2 linked regions of the Tunturibacter gelidoferens genome follow. The protein of the gene in region 2 interacts with the protein of the main gene of each other region in a pairwise test. Links are inferred from orthologs where the notes say so. Each region holds a gene or a part of one and is shown on either strand. Other genes may lie near its edges. The genes, in order: ruvA and ruvC.

What was found.
Region 1: the proteins of ruvC (region 2) and ruvA interact in binary tests that used the Escherichia coli proteins (3 or more experiments, as listed by UniProt). The link is inferred for Tunturibacter gelidoferens from one-to-one orthologs.

What each region holds. Positions count from the first base shown.
Region 1 is NZ_CP132938.1:993,253-1,001,379, forward strand. Bases 5,170-8,127 are described here. They hold ruvA (Holliday junction branch migration protein RuvA), read right to left. Parts: upstream 6,970-8,127; coding sequence 6,370-6,969; downstream 5,170-6,369. Other genes in these bases: RBB81_RS04620 (ABC transporter permease), read right to left, coding at 5,170-5,242; RBB81_RS04635 (ribonuclease T2 family protein), read left to right, coding at 7,039-7,689; coaBC (bifunctional phosphopantothenoylcysteine decarboxylase/phosphopantothenate--cysteine ligase CoaBC), read left to right, coding at 7,726-8,127. Also shown: RBB81_RS04605 (SDR family oxidoreductase), read left to right, coding at 25-909; bacteriohopanetetrol glucosamine biosynthesis glycosyltransferase HpnI, read right to left, coding at 1,483-2,664; RBB81_RS04615 (ABC transporter permease), read right to left, coding at 2,731-3,978; more of RBB81_RS04620, read right to left, coding at 4,019-5,169. UniProt on the Escherichia coli protein: The RuvA-RuvB-RuvC complex processes Holliday junction (HJ) DNA during genetic recombination and DNA repair.
Region 2 is NZ_CP132938.1:2,711,160-2,719,237, reverse strand. What follows is about bases 2,809-5,717. They hold ruvC (crossover junction endodeoxyribonuclease RuvC), read right to left. Parts: upstream 4,564-5,717; coding sequence 4,054-4,563; downstream 2,809-4,053. Other genes in these bases: RBB81_RS12125 (thiazole synthase), read right to left, coding at 4,635-5,405; RBB81_RS12135 (hypothetical protein), read right to left, coding at 3,341-4,057; rsmA (16S rRNA (adenine(1518)-N(6)/adenine(1519)-N(6))-dimethyltransferase RsmA), read left to right, coding at 2,809-3,302. Also shown: RBB81_RS12150 (APC family permease), read left to right, coding at 1-969; glycogen synthase GlgA, read right to left, coding at 966-2,414; more of rsmA, read left to right, coding at 2,487-2,808; RBB81_RS12120 (DUF3185 domain-containing protein), read left to right, coding at 5,792-6,013; RBB81_RS12115 (metal/formaldehyde-sensitive transcriptional repressor), read right to left, coding at 6,082-6,357; RBB81_RS12110 (carbohydrate porin), read left to right, coding at 6,508-7,965; RBB81_RS12105 (prepilin peptidase), read left to right, coding at 8,061-8,078.

The sequences.
Region 1 (8,127 bases), 1.7 Mb from region 2 along the record:
CCACCAACAACAGGAGGAGTGACCATGCGTCTATTCGTAACGGGTTCGACGGGATTCATTGGGACGGAGCTGGTGAAAGAGTTGATTGAGGTAGGGCACCAGGTGCGTGGACTTACCCGCAGCGATGCCGGCGTGGAGCAGTTGAAGGCTGTCGGTGCCGAGGTCCATCGCGGCGACTTCCAGGACCTCGACTGCCTGCGCCGCGGAGCCGAGGGGATGGATGCTGTGGTAAACCTGGCCTTCAACCACGACGACTTTTCGAAGTTTGCGCAGAATGCGAAGGACGAGATCCAGGCGATTGAGGCCATGGGATCGGTCCTCGAACCAGGCAAGTTGCTGGTGATCACCTCCGGGGTCGGGCCCAGTGCACCGGGTCAGCTGCGCAAAGAGACTGATCCCCCGGCAGACTCGCCCGCGATGCCGCGCAGGCCGGAACAGGCGGCGCAGGCTGTGGCGGCAAAAGGTGTTCATGCGGCGATTGTGCGGCTACCGCAGGTGCATGACACGCGCAAGCAGGGGCTGGTGACGAGGTTGATTCAGATCTCTCGCGAGAAGGGTGTTTCGGCTTATGTGGGCGACGGCGCGAACCGCTGGGCCGCAGCTCCGCTAAAAGATGTTGCTCACCTGTATCGTCTGGCGGTCGAGAAGACGGGACCAGGCACGACGACGTATCACGCTTTGCAGGAAGAGGGCGTGTCGCTGCGGGATATCGCGGAGACGATCGGTAAGGGGCTGCAGGTGCCGGTGGTTTCGATCCCCGCTGAAAAGGCCGTCGAGCACTTCGGGATCTTCTTCGGGCACGCTGCAGCACAGAATATGCCGGGTTCAAGCGAGTGGACGCGCAAGACACTTGGCTGGGAGCCAACAGGGCCGGGGCTGATCGAGGATTTGACGAATAGGAAGTACTGACGATTCCGTTGGACGACTAAGACCGCCCAACGCCGAGGCCCCTGGGTCGTTCCGGGGCTTCGTTCTGTTTGCGAATCGTGCCGATCGATGTGTGTTGCTCACGCGTTGGTCCTTGAAAGTCGGCTTCCAGGAAGTTACGGACTCGAAATCAGGAAGATGGCCCGAACTCCGAAAGGGCCGACTCTCCAACCTCCCGTTTTCACAGTCAAAATCTTCTGTCAAGCCCTCATCACATCTATCTCATTTATCGTCAATGAGATCCACCTTGCGCATGAGTTATGGCAAATCCGCTATCATTGAAAGACAGAGCAAAAAAGAAGGCCCCCGCGATCATCATCCCCGGGGGCTTTTTCTATTTCTGCTCGAATTATCGACGCTAACCCTTTTCGAAAGACGAATTTACCCGTAACCCCTTTGCATGGACGATTTTACGAAACGTCAAAAATGTTATGTCACTCATTCCAAAGATTTTATTACGAAATACCCCCGGAGGGGGGTACCCCCAGGCACGGCATACTCAGACGCGTATCGGTATCCATGATGCAATCCGGACACATCGACGTCGCCCACCGTTCAGAGGCTCACAGGAGGTACAGGCGTGATCCGTCCATCCCGCAGCGCGAACAACTCCCCGCGCCACACCACAGTATCTCCGGCAAAGCTCCAGGCCCAGAAGCCCAGCCCAAAGAAATCCCGCAGCGGCAGCAACCACAGGTCGCGCAACACCTGCTCATCGCCCAGCACGCCCACTCCGACCGAAAGCGCCACCGCAACCCGCGCCAGCAGCACCACACTCAGCAGAGAAAAGCTCCAAAGTGCAAGCCCACTCGCAACGCAGGTCATCACCGCCCATGGCACCGCATACGTAATCCCCAGTCCGAGGTATCCCAACTTGCGCGAATCCCGCGTCGATCTCGCCCAGCGCAGTTGATGGTCCTTGAACCCGCGGTAGTGATACTCCGGTACGGTAGTCTCCACCACCTCATTCGCAAGCTCCACGCGATACCCTGCCCCCGCAATGCGCGCGCCCATCTCGTAGTCGTCAGCCAGATACTCCGTCAGCGGCTCAAGACCCCCAGCCTTCGCCAGCACGCTCTTGCTGGTAGCAAGCGTCGATCCCAGCCCAAATCGAATCCCGCCCTCCAGCTTGCGCGCCGTCAGCACACCCGGCAGAAAGTCCGTCGAAATACCCAACGCCTCCAGCCGCGACCACACCGTCAGGCCCCCGCCGCCCTCCGCAGTGCGGCCGATATAAGGAGCCGTCACCATGCCCACCTTCGCGTCGGAAAAACACTGCATCACCCGCGTCAGATACTGCGGAGAGACACGAATGTCGCTGTCGTTGATCAGCACATGCTCATACCGGGCCTCGCGCAGCATCTGCACCAGATTGCTCACCTTACCCGACGTACCCAGCCGCTCCCGGCACTCCACCAGGCGGATCGCACACGCAGGAAACTCAGCCTGCAGCCGCTCGATCTCACCAACGGCCGGATCGTTCAGGCTGCTTACGCCGAAGACAATCTCGAAGTTGCCCGCGTACTGCTGCCGGCAGTGACTCACCAGCCCCGCATACATCCGCTGGTCCACGCCCTTCACCGGCTTCAAGATCGTAACGTCGGGGGCGAAGCCAACATCGACCGCCTTTCGCCGCCAATAGTGTGCGAAGTCACGGGTACCCCACAGCGCCAGCAGCAGATAGGCGAGCCCGGCAAGTGTCAACAGCGTCGTGATCGCCTCAATTGTGATGGCCATCTCAGTAGTCTACCGAACCTACTCACACCGAATCACCACCCGCTATTCCGAGATCGGTCACCTACACTACTCATAACGCAAAGCCTCGATCGGATTCAGATTCGCCGCCTTCCACGCCGGATAAATGCCGAAGAGAAGTCCGATTCCGCACGAGCAGCCGAAGGCCAGGGCAACCCACAGCGCCGACAGCATCGACGGAAAGAAGAGGTGTAGCACCAGGGCGATCGCACTGCCGATGAGCACGCCAATGACGCCGCCGACAGCGCAGAGCGTAATGGCCTCCAGGGTGAACTGCGCGAGGATGGTTTGCTTGCTCGCACCGATCGCCTTGCGCACCCCGATCTCCCGCGTTCGCTCCGTCACGCTGACCAGCATAATATTCATCACGCCGACGCCTCCCACCAGCAACGCCACGCTGGAGAGCGCAAACAGCAGTAAAAACAGGCCACCTGTGATCGTGGTCCAGAGACGAGTCAGCGAATCGGTTCCAAAGATCGCGAAGTTGTCCGGCGCCTCGTTCTTCACCTTCCGCCTGCGCCGTAACAGCTCTTCCAGCTCATCCTGCACCAGCGTCTTGTTCTTCTGGTCATCAAACTTCAGGCTGATCCAGTAATCCAGTATCTCCGGGTGGATCTTGTGGAACGTAGTCACGGGGAAGAACGCCTTGTTGTCTTCCGGGTTCTTGCCTCCGCCAAACGCCTGTTTCTGTTTGTCCATTACCCCCACAACGGTAAATGTCATGCCCGCGATGGTCACATCCTCGCCCACCGGATTCGTCGCGCCGAACAGCCCGTCCGCCGTATCGATCCCCAGCACGACAACGTTCGCTGCCCGCTCCACGTCGCTCTCGTTGAAGAAGCGGCCATCCTTCAAGTCGAGCTCATACACATCCTTCACGCTCGCCGTGTCACCCTCCAGGGTCGTCCCCTCCATGATCTTGGGACCATATTTCACCGCGACCGTGCCCTCCACACCGCTCTTGTCCCGATATTGCAATCCCGGCGTCACCGCCACCACATGCGGCAGCTCCTTCATCGCCATCGCGTCCTCGTAGGTCAACTGCTTCCGCGTCAGCATCTCTGTCGTTGGCCGCACCCCGATCACGGGAAACCGGAAGACCCAGATCACATTCGTCCCCAGCGACTCCACCAGGCCCGACACACTCGAGTTCAACCCGTTAATCACCGACGAGATGATAATCACCGTCATCACGCCAATCACAATCCCCAGAATCGTCAGTCCGCTGCGCAGCTTGTTCGCCCGCAGCGTATCCAGAGCCATCACTACCGTTTCTTTCGTATCGGCGATCCGCATCAACGACCTCCCTGCCCTCTGTCCCTGCCCAGCCCGTGCCTCACTCCGATCTCAGCGCCACGATCGGATCCAGTTGCGCGGCCTTTCGCGCCGGATAGACACCGAAGAAGATTCCCGTACCGGTAGCCATCACCAGCCCGGCAATGACGCTCCACAGCGCAATCGTCGAAGGAAATCCTGCCAGGATCGTAATCACCTGCGCCACCAGGATTCCCCCGATCACGCCGAAGACTCCGCCGACCAGCGCCATTGTCCCCGACTCGATCAAAAACTGCATCAGGATATCCTTTGGACGCGCGCCCAGAGCCTTGCGGATACCGATCTCGCGCGTCCGCTCAGTCACGCTCACCAGCATGATATTCATAATTACGATGCCGCCGACGACCAGCGAGATCAGCGCCACCGCCCCGGCCACCGCCCCAAACGACCGCGTCACGATGCTGAAGAATCCCACCAGCGTATTGTTCGTATCCAGCTCAAACGAATCCTCGGATCCCGGAGCGTCATGCCGGCTCGATCGCACCAGAACCCTTACCTCGTCCGCCGCCGTCTCCAGCACCGGTCCAGCCTCACCCGCCTTCACATAAATCGTCAGCGTCTTCGCCGTCCCATAGCTCTTCTGAAACGCCGTCAGCGGCACGGCGACCCAGTTGTCCTGGCTAGCACCAAACGTGCTCCCCTGTTTCTCGCTGATCCCAATCACCGTGTACGGAGTGCCGTCGACCCGCAACTCTTGTCCCAGCGGATCCACTCCCGCAAAAAGATGGTCCTCAATATCGGTCCCGATGATCGCCACATGCGAGGCATGCTCCTGGTCCGCCTCTGTGAACCCGCGCCCCTGCATGATGTTCAGGTTCTGCAGCGAAGGCATCTGCCACGTATATCCCCGGATGTTCGTATCAGTCGTGGACTCCGTACCCCGCACGATCTTCCCCGTCACGGCCTGCTGCGCGCCAATCCCGATGCAGTGCCTGCAGTTCGCCGCCACATACTGAAAGTCCGGGTAGAGGATGTTCTTGCGCTTCTGATACCGCTGATAGTCCTCAGGGCTGGTGATGATCTGGGGCATCTTCGAGACGGTGAAGACATCTGCGCCGTAGCTGGCGAACTTTGTGGTGACATAGGTGTTCGCGCCGTTGACCAGCGTCACCACCGCGATCACGCTCGCTACGCCGATAACAACGCCGAGCAGGGTCAGGACGGAGCGGAGCTTGTTCGCCCAGAGCGACTGCAGCGCGATCTTTACGGCCTCTTTGAATTCCATTGCCTTGTCTACCTTGGGTACGCTTGAGACTACCAGCCAGAGGCCTCCAAAGCGAGACTTGCCTTGCTCTCTAATACGCAGCTGGACGGGTTTTGTTCGCTGCGTGGGATACACTTATAGCTGCAGGCGGCTGGATGATCGCTGCCGCCTTCACCGCAAGGTGTTTGGCGGGGGAGGAAAGTCCGAACTCCGCAGGGCAGTGTGCCGGATAACGTCCGGGACGGAGGTTTCAAGACCTCTGGACGGCAAGTGCAACAGAGAATGAACCGCCTCAGGTTGGTGATTTGCCTCGGTAGATCCGCAAGCGGCTTGGGGTAAGGGTGAAAAGGTGCGGTAAGAGCGCACCGCGCGGCCAGTAATGGACGCGGCAGGGTAAACCCCACACGGAGCAAGACCAAATAGGCAGGGATCTTGCCGCTTCTCTTCAGGCGGCAGGAGCGTATCGGCCCGATGCGCCCAGGCGGAGAGACTCGAAATGGCGGTGACGCCGTCCAGAGAGCCGAAACTTGCGGGTAGGTTGCTAAAGCGCCGCAGTAATGCGTCGCGTAGAGGAATGATCGTCTAAAACAGAATTCGGCTTACGGGCCGTCTGCGAACTTATGGCCTCGAAATCGCTCAAACGGTTTCGAGGCCGTCTGATTTTCGGTGGGATTTTTTTTGCTTGTGGTGGGAGGGGATTTTTGCTGGGTTTCTACAAATTGTGGATGCAAAACGTGGTGTTTTGGATGGTGAAACGTGGTGTGTTTGTGGTGTTTTGTATGGCTGGGGATGCGCCTTTTTGAGCTGCGAAAAATGTGACAGGTTTTTGAGATTTATTTTTGAGGTCGTGGCGGACACGGGCGAAATGCAGGGGTCTCTCCACTACGCGACAGACGGTGAGACTGTCTGTCGCTTCGGTCGAGATGACGAGGTCTCGGGCAGTGGCAAGGTTCAGGGTGACGAGGTTCAGGGCAGCGCCGGTCCAGGGCAGCGACTGGGTCCAGGGCGGCGACGGGGTTCTCGGCGGTGACAAGGCTCAGGGTGAGGAGTTTCTGGCGACGAGGTTCAGGGCGGTGACGAGGTCAGGGCGACGAGGTTCAGGGCGGTGACGAGGTTCAGGGCGACGAGGTCAGGGCGACGGTGCGAGGCTAACGGATGGCGGCCATGGCGGCGCGGAAGAGGCTTTCGAAGTCGTGGGAGGCAGCGGGATCTTTGGCGACGGCGGTTTCGATGGCTTTCTGGGCGACGGGGCGGGGGTAGCCGAGGTTGACAAGGGCGGAGAGGGCATCGTCGCCGGCGGGGCCGTGATGAGGGCCTCCCGTGGTGGTGGGGATGGCGACGGCGAGGTCGTCGAGCTTGTCTTTGAGCTCGAGGACAACTCGCTCGGCGGTCTTTTTGCCGATGCCTGGGATGCGGGTGAGGGTGGCGTGGTCGCCGGAGCGGATGGCGGTGATCAGGCGGCTGCCGTCGATGCCGCTGAGGACGGTGATGGCCAGCTTTGGGCCGATGCCGGAGATGGTGAGGAGCTTTTCGAAGAGACGCTTCTCCTGAGTTTCGGAGAAGCCGAAGAGCGCGATCTGGTCTTCACGGACGTGGGTGTGGATGTGCAGAGTCGCTTCTGCGCCTTCGTTGGGAAGAGCGGAGAAGGTAGTGACGCTGATGGTGACGTCGTAGCCCACACCAGCACACTCGAGGATGGCCTGATTGGGAGTTTTTGCGAGGAGGCGTCCGCGGAGGTGAGCGATCATGCTTCTGGTGATTGTAGCGTGTTGGGCGCTCCGCTCTGGCAAGACGAGGGGTGCATTAAGATGTGCCCTATGAGGACTTCCTTTCTTGTGCGGCTTGCTGGGATTTGTCTGCCAATGATGAGTTGGCTGGCTGTTTGTTCGTCTGCGTGTGCGCAGGAGAGGAGTGAGCCGGGGAAGTTCGATTTTTATCTTATGAACCTTTCGTGGGGGCCTGAGTTCTGTTCGGTGCCCGGGGCAGGTCCGGAGTGTAAGGCGACTCGTGGATTTGTGTTGCACGGTTTGTGGCCACAGAACTACGACGGATCGTATCCGGTGAACTGCGCGGAGCGACCGGGACCTTTGCAGCCGGAACGGAATCTGGATATCACTCCTGACCTGCCGCTACTGGAGCATGAGTGGAGTAAGCACGGCACCTGCACCACAATGTCGCCGGAGGAGTTCTTCGGGCTGGAACGTCAGGCGTTTCATTCGGTGAGGATTCCAAAGAAGCTGCGGAAGCTGAAGCATGAGGAGCCGATGAGGCCGAAGGATATTGTCGATCTGTTTGCGAAGGCGAATCCCTCGTTCCCGCAAGCAAGCGTGGTGGTGAGTTGCGCAGATCATCGGTTGACCGCGGTTGAGGTTTGTCTGGCGAAGGATGGGTTGATGCCTATATCTTGTCAGGGCTTGCGGGAGTGCGATGCGGATGCATTCCGCGTCGTGGCTCCGCCACTGAAGTAAGCGCGTGTGCGGTACGAAGAAGGTAGGATTCTGGTTATGGGTACGGAGCGGCTAAAGGTTACGGTTGGGGTTTGCGGCGGGATTGCGGCTTATAAGTCGGTGGAGCTGGTGCGGCTGCTGCAGGATGCCGGGTACGACCCGCATGTGGTGATGACGGCGGCGGCGGAAGAGTTTGTGAGGCCGCTGACGTTTGCGGCGATCTCCGGACATAAGGTGATTACTTCGTTGTGGGGCGAGGAGGCGGGGACCGGGTCGAGCGAGGATGACTCGTCGGGCGAGAGTGGAGGCGGGGCGCCGAGCAGTATCGAACATATACAGGCGGCGCAGTCGACCAAGCTGCTGGTGGTGGCTCCCGCGACGGCGAATATGCTGGCGAAGTTTGCCCATGGGCTCGCGGATGATTTTCTTTCGACGATGTACCTGGCGACGACGGCTCCG
Region 2 (8,078 bases):
CCAGCTTTCCTCCATCTTTTCTGGGGACAGATCTTTGCCATCATGGTGACGTGGCTCATCGCCATACTCAACATTATCGGGACGAGAAGATCTGCCAACGTGCAGCTTCTGCTCACGTGGCTCAAGGGACTGCTGATTCTCGTGATTGCGGGTTTCTGCTTTGGAGCCGCAGGCCAACATGGCTCGTGGCACAACTTCAGCACAGACTTCACAGGAGCACGCGGAGGTTTTACTGGGTTCATGATTGCGTTGGTCGCCGCACTATGGGCCTATGACGGGTGGAGCGATGTCGTAACCATGGCGGGCGAGGTTCAGAAGCCGCAGCGCAGCATGCCGCTCGCGTTGGTTGGAGGCGTTGCCATCGTCGGTGCGCTTTACATGCTGACCAACGCTGCCATCCAATACGTATTGCCCGCAGCAACCATCGCCGCAGCGGATCGACCTGCAGCCGATGCGATGCGACTAGTCGCCGGACCGTGGGGAGCAACCCTGGTGTCGATCGGGATGGCAGTCAGTATCTGCGCGACCTTTGTGGGATCTTCGCTCTCCGGTGCGCGCGTTCCGTTCGCAGCGGCCCGCGATGGCCTATTTTTCAAGCAGCTTGCGCATGTCAACTCACGGTTTCAAACGCCGTCGACTGCGTTGATCCTTCAGGCCGTTCTGAGTTCACTGCTGCTACTTGCGATTGGAAAGTTTCAGGCGCTCTTTTCGCTGGCCATCTTCGGCGAGTGGCTGTTCTACATGCTCACAGCCAGTACGATCTTTGTGTTTCGCCGTCGCGAGCCACACATAGCGCGTCCGTATAGCATCTGGGGATACCCGGTTCTGCCGGCCCTTTTCATCCTCGCGGCCGCGGTCCTGTTGGTCTTTTCGTTTGCAGATCAGCCGCGGAACTCCCTTGTTGGAACCGGGATCATCCTGCTTGGAGTTCCGCTGCACTATCTCCTGCAACGAAGACGAACAGCCTAACTGCGATTCTCGATAACCCGCTCATAGACGCGCACGTATTCGGCCGCCGGCTTATCCCAGGAGAAGTCCTGCGCCATACCTCTCTGCATCATTTGATGCCATTCCTGTTTATTCCGGAAGGTTTCAAGAGCGCGCTTGAGCGCATCGAAGAGTGCCCCCGCACTGTAGCCCCAGAATTTGAAGCCATTACCGCCGCCGTTAGGCTGCTCATCGATCGTGTCGTCAAGACCGCCAGTGGCCCGGACAACCGGGATCGTACCGTACTTGAGGCTGTAAAGCTGGTTTAGACCGCCGGGTTCATACCGGGAGGGCATCAGGAAGATGTCGGCCCCCGCCTCGATCTTGTGCGCCATTACATTGTCGAATTTAACCTGCACGCGCACCTTGCCGGGATGGCGGTCGGCCATCTCCCCCAGGAGGCGTTCGTAGTACTCTTCGCCGTTGCCCAGGATCACCAGCACCATGTCCTCCTGCACCAAACGATCCATGATCTCGACGATAAAGTCGAAGCCCTTTTGCGTGGCGAAGCGGGAGACGACTCCGATGATGGCGGTGTCGTCATTGACATTTTCCAGCCCGTAAGCATGAAGCAAATCTCGACGGCACTCTTTCTTGCCGGCAAGGTTTTCAGCCGTGTAGTGCGCTGCAATGTGTGAGTCGGTCGCCGGATTCCACTCGTCGGTGTCGATGCCGTTCGTTATTCCGAGGAGATCTCCGCTACGTTGCCGAAAGACTCCGTCAAGCCCGTTGCCAAACTCGCTCGTCTGGAGCTCTTCGGCATACCTACGGCTGACCGTAGTGATGGCATCTGCATACAAGACGCCGCCTTTCAGGAAGTCGACTTTGTCATAGTGTGCGAGTTTCTCAACAGTGAATAAATCCCAGGGGAGGAGCAGGGTTTCGATGGTCTGCGGAGGAAACACCCCCTGATGTCCGGCATTGTGGATGGTCAAGACCGATGGAACGTGGCGCAGGACGGGATCGAAGTAGTAGATGGAGCCGAGCATGACCGGGAGCATCGCCGCCTGCCAATCATGAACGTGGAAGACGTCAGGAATGCCGAGCATCTTTGAGGCTTCGATAACGGCGCGGCAGAGCAGCCCGAAGCGTTCCGCGTTGTCGGGGTAATCGCCAGAGGGGGTGTCATAGAAGTTCTCGCGATCGAATAATTCGGCGCAATCGATAAAGTAAGTCTGGACTCCGCCCTTGATTCCACCGTCGAGAATACGCACGAAGCGGTTATAGGACGGGAAAGGAATCGTGACACTGGGCAGTACCACCGGAGGGTTCGGTACAGCCTTCGCGACCTGCCGGTAGTAGGGCAGAAAGACACTGACGCGATGACCGAGTTTGGCCAGTGTACGTGGGAGCGCGCTCACGACATCTGCCATACCGCCCAACTTGGCCCAGGGGGAACACTCCGATGCTGCGAAAACAATATGCATACCTTCGTCCTTTATCTTTCCAACCAAACCGTTAGTCTATAGAAGAGCACAGGAACAAACCGCACACATTGGATGCTGATGAAACGTAAGCCGAAGCTGGGGCAGAATTTTCTCGTTGACGACTCCGCCCGTCACGCCATCGTTGATGCCCTTGGTGATCTTAGCAAGCGTACCGTCATCGAGATTGGCCCTGGGCACGGGGCGATTACCGACATACTGGCAGGACGTTGTCACAAGCTGATTGCGCTCGAACTCGACCGTGCTCTGGCAGCCGAAATGACCTTTCGTTTTCGCGATCACCCGCAGGTACAGATTCTCGAGTGCGATGTTCTAGAGACGGACCTGCGAGCACTTGTGCCCGCGGGGGAGACGGCAGACGTGATTGGGAATCTTCCGTACTACATCACGTCGGATATTCTGCTGCAGCTCTTCGCGGCTGGCAAAGTCGGCACGCTCGCCCGCGCCGTTCTGATGATGCAGCGAGAGGTAGCCGAACGCGTCTCGGCTGCACCGGGGGTTCGCGACTATGGCTTGCTCTCCGCGACGGCGCAGATGAACGCGAAGGTCGACACCCTCTTTACATTGCCGCCGTCCGCTTTTTCGCCTCCTCCGGACGTTTACTCCACCGTGCTCCGGTTGCACTTCGCGCCGAGGTTTGCTGAGCTTGGAGTGGATCCTGACGGGTTCAACATCTTTCTCAGGCACTCCTTCGCGCAGAAGCGTAAGACGCTTCAGAATAACCTCCGTGCCGCTGGCCACTCCGCTGAACAGCTCTCCGCGGCATGGCCACGCAGTATCCCTGTGCAGGCACGCGCCGAATCAATCGCGCTGGAATCGATGGCAGAGCTCTATCGATCCTTATCTATACCGCCGATGTCTTATGAGTAAGGTCTACGCGTGATTGCTGCACCTTCTCAGCAGAAGCTTCAAGGACGATCCGCTGCAACCTGCTCGAGCATCTTTGCCGCCCGCAAGCGAACGCGTTGGATCACCGCAGTGTCGTCGGCGATTGAGGCCAGCGTCGACGAGATCGTTCCCAATTCGAGCGCACGTCCCTCCTTCACTTCGTCGGCGAAAGAGTTCATTTCGGCATCGAGGCCGAGGCGGTCGTAACGATGCAGAAATTCCAGCTTACGGCCTTCATCCAGCGTGGAAGCGATTGCAAGGAAGATATCGGTAAGCGTACCAACCATCTTGTTCTCTGAGTAGTTGTAGACACACGATCCCGACCCATCTGAGCCATTGTAAGTGAGCGTCTTCGTGCCCGTGTCGGCTATGTTCTTCGCTTTGGAAGCACATTCGACATTGAAATGATTCAGCCCCCGCGCCGCCTTGAAGATCTTTGCGACGACGCCTGGAGTCAGGTTGATCGGCCGATCGACATGCTGCGCTGCCTGACCCCGCATCGATGTCTGCGTGGCTGGAGTCTCCGCCTGATCTGCCTGATAGGTACCTGTTCCGTTCTCATGGATCCGCAGTGTGAACCGTGGGACAGGAAGCCCCGCGTGGTCGAACTGAAAGCTAACCTCAGCCGGTTGATTTGCAGGCACAGCAGATTGTGCTTCGGGTGTCTGGGCCACGGATGAAAAAGCCGAGGCTAGGAGAAGAGCGGTGCAAAACACAACGCTCGCTGTCGTTCTCATCGGCGCGCGCCCTCGAGTTCAAGTGTCTGCGCGGTGTGGATATGGCAGATCGCAATCGCGAGCGCGTCGGCTGCATCTGCGGAATCGAAGGCGTCTTCGTTGTTGAGTAGACGCCTCACCATGAACTGCACCTGCTCTTTGGCGGCCAACCCATAGCCCACCACCGAGCTTTTTATCGAGAGCGGCGCATACTCGGCCACTGGCATTCCACAGGTCGCCGCGGCCAGCATCGCGACCCCTCGCACCTGGCCAAGCTTTAGTGCAGACTTTGCATTCGCCGAGAAGAAGACCTCCTCGATAGCGACGATCTCCGGCTGGTGCAGAGTCATCAAGGCAGTCAGCTCAGCGTAAACCTGAGCCAGCCGCTGCGGTGTCTTCTCTTTCTTGTTGAGCCGGATCGTACCGGCCGCCAGGTGAACGAGACGAGGCATGCGGGCGCCGCAATCCACCTCCACCACCCCGTAGCCGGTGAACTCCGTTCCGCAGTCGATGCCGAAGACTCGCATGGGCGAAGTTTACTGCATCTCGCGCCAGCTTCGGACTATCGAGGTTGAGTCCACCAAGGGAACTTAGCGCACTAGCGGGAGATCCCTTCAAGCGGGGAGCTGGCCGTAGCGTAGAGTTTTCGTTGCATCCTGCCCGCCAAAAAGGCCTGCCGCCCTGCCAGCACGGCGTGCTGCATCGCCTCGGCCATCAGCAAGGGGTCCTTCGCCGCAGCTATCGCGGTGTTCATCAGCACGGCGTCGAAGCCTAACTCCATCGCGACCGCAGCATCAGAGGCAGTGCCAACGCCTGCATCCACGATCAACGGCACTTCGGTGATCAGCTCCCGCAGAATGCGCAGGTTGGCCGTATTTTGCAGCCCAAGCCCGCTGCCGATGGGTGCGCCCAGAGGCATAACAGCCGCCGCACCAGCGTCAATCAGCCGCTTGGCGAAGACAATATCGTCCGACGTATACGGCAGAACGGTGAACCCTTCTTTGACCAGTACGCGGGTCGCCTCGAGCGTAGCTTGCACATCCGGATAGAGGGTCTGCTGATCGCCGATCACCTCGATCTTGACCCAATCCGACAGCCCCACTTCGCGCCCCAGTCGCGCTGCTCGAATCGCCTCGTCGGCGGTGTAACATCCAGCCGTGTTGGGCAACAGAAAATAACGCCTCGGATCAATGAAGTCCAGCAGTGACTCACTCGTTCGATCGAGATTGACCCTTCGAACCGCGACGGTCACCATCTCGGCTCCAGAGGCTTCAATAGCAGCCTGAGTCTCTGCGCCATCTTTGTACTTGCCAGTACCGACGATAAGCCGCGACTGAAAGGCCCGTCCTGCAATCACCAGAGGTTTCATGGTTAATATCCTACCGTTAGAGTGCGGGGTAAACGCAAACGGCTCGCACTCTAAGGAGAGCAGCGAGCCGTCTGGCGGTGAACTGTTGAGATTGACCTGAGGCGTCCATACTCGGACTGGGCCTCGGCGTGGACTTTTGTACAAAGACCGCCAGGACTAGAGCTATGGACGCTCTAAGCCTCAGTCACCTCACGTTGCGTTGAACTACATCTTCCATCAATTTTCATAGGCTGGACCATCCTCCTTTCCCGTGTAAAAGCAGACTACTCCCGAGGTCCGGTTGCATGCAAGTTCGCCGGTAAACAGTGATGGTGCATCTGCGCAAGTCGAAATCGGCATCAGAAATTAAGTCGCGATCTTCATTCGAAGAAGAAAGGCCTCACTCCATGAAGGCAGCAACTATTGTTGGAATTCTCCTCATCGTCCTTGGCATCATCGGGTACGCCACCGGCGGACTCTCCTTCACACACGAGAAGAAGGTGGTCGACGCAGGACCGGTTCAGATCTCGCGTAAGACTCAGGACACCCTTCCGCTCTCTCCGATCTTGAGCACGGTCTCGCTCATTGCTGGGATTGGTCTGGTGGTAGTTGGAGCAAAGTCGAATTGAGCGATCTTTGAGTGCGGCGATGAAGTCACGAGTTTCATAAGGCAGTCGAGAGGAAACTGTGCAAACTGTTACTTGAGATAGGCGCGCACGAGATCAATCAAATCTTCCCCTAACTCTGGAGTGAGAGGAGCATGTCCGTCGCGCAACAGATGCAGCCGGATATGATCCTCAAGCACCTCAGCCATCAGCCCGTTGATTCCACCACGCGCCGCCGCGAGTAACATCAGCACCTCGGCGCATTCGTGATCCTCTGACGACAGGGTGCGATCCACACGATCTATCTGGCCTCGAATCTTCTTGACCCTGTTGAGCAATTTGATCTGAGCCGACTTTGTGTGTGACATTTGCTTCACCCCATGTACCCTACCGGGGTATACTACCGTGACGGGCGATGTAGATGCAATCTTGCGATCAGAGTCGCCCGACCTTCGAAAGGCTCAATCCGTCGGCCAATTTGCACTCTGTTCACTTTCAGGGCTGAAGATAACAGTTCAATGACACGAAACCTCAACCGGAGTCGCCTGCTTGCTGGCACATGCGCGATGTGGCTATCAGCCTCTTTTTTTTCGGCTGCGCAGACGCAGTTCGCAACAGAGACGACGCAGCCATCACAGATCGATGCTCCTGCTCCAGCCGCTGTTCAAACTGATTCCCCGACCATGTTTCCGCACTGGGAGCATTCACGATTTTTCATCGGCGGTCAGGCAAACATCATCTTCCAGGCGCATGGGCCCTTCCATTCGCCCTACGAGGGCGTCAACAGCCTGCTGCCCCGCGGCGAATACAAGACCTCCCTGCTCGGCACGCTTTATCTGGGTGCGCAAGTAATCACTGATCCGAAGTTCGCGCTGGACGCTCTCTTCGACCTCGAATCTGCAGGCGGCCGGGGCGACAGCGAGGCCCTGGGACTGGCCGGCTTCACGAATCTCGATGTGGTCCGTAATCCGAACCTCGGTTCGACACCCTACATGGCCCGCGCGCAACTCCATCAGACGATCGGCTTCACCAACAAGCTCGTAGAAAATTCGCAAACACAGTTTTCCGTAGCCCGCGAAGTGCCGGAGCGACGTCTGGAGTTCCACGTCGGCAAGATGAGCCTGCCCGACTTTCTCGACATCAACAGCATCGGCAGCGACAGCCATTTGCAGTTCATGAACTGGACCGTCGACAACAACGGTGCCTGGGACTATGCTGCCGACACTCGCGGCTACACCTATGGCATCGTCAGCGAATACGATGACAAGGTTTGGTCCGCACGATACGCGCTCGCACTGATGCCGACCGTAGCCAATGGGATCGATCTGGATTGGGCTCTTCGTCGTGCCAGCGGGCAGAACTGGGAGTTCGAGCTACGCAAGCCACTGCTCGGAAGGCTGCTACCGCCCGAACGCAAAGGCACCATCCGCGTCCTGAGCTACGTCAATCACGCTCACATGGGTTTGTATCGCGACTCCAACAAAGCTTTCCTCGCCGGCGAAGGTACACGGCCGGTCATCCAGAACTCTGAGAGATTCGGCGCGGTAAAGTACGGCTTCACCTTCAATGCCGAACAGGAGTTGACGGAGGATGTGAGGGTGTTTGGCCGTCTTGGATGGAACGAAGGTCAGCATGAGTCCTTTGCTTATACGGAGGTCGACCAGACGGTGGAGTTTGGCGGCGACTACTCTGGCCGCAGGTGGTCTCGTCCCAATGACAAGCTGGGTCTAGTCTTCGTCTCCAATGCCATTAAGAAAGATCACCAGGCGTACCTCAAGCTCGGAGGTCTCGGCTTTCTCCTGGGCGACGGCAAACTGAACTACGCCCGAGAGGACATTCTGGAGAGCTACTACAACCTCCATACCTGGCGCGGAATCTACTATGCGTTGGACCTGCAGTTCATCGAGCATCCGGGCTACAACCAGGATCGAGGTCCTGTGCTTGTCGAATCAGTCCGCATGCACGTCGATTTCTAAGTATTACTCCTACCTGTACTTTTTTGGTGCAAAGTATTCGAAGGAAGAGACTTAGGTACGGACTTCCGCATTTAGCCGGTACCGTAGACTCGGCCATGAAACCGTATACTCAT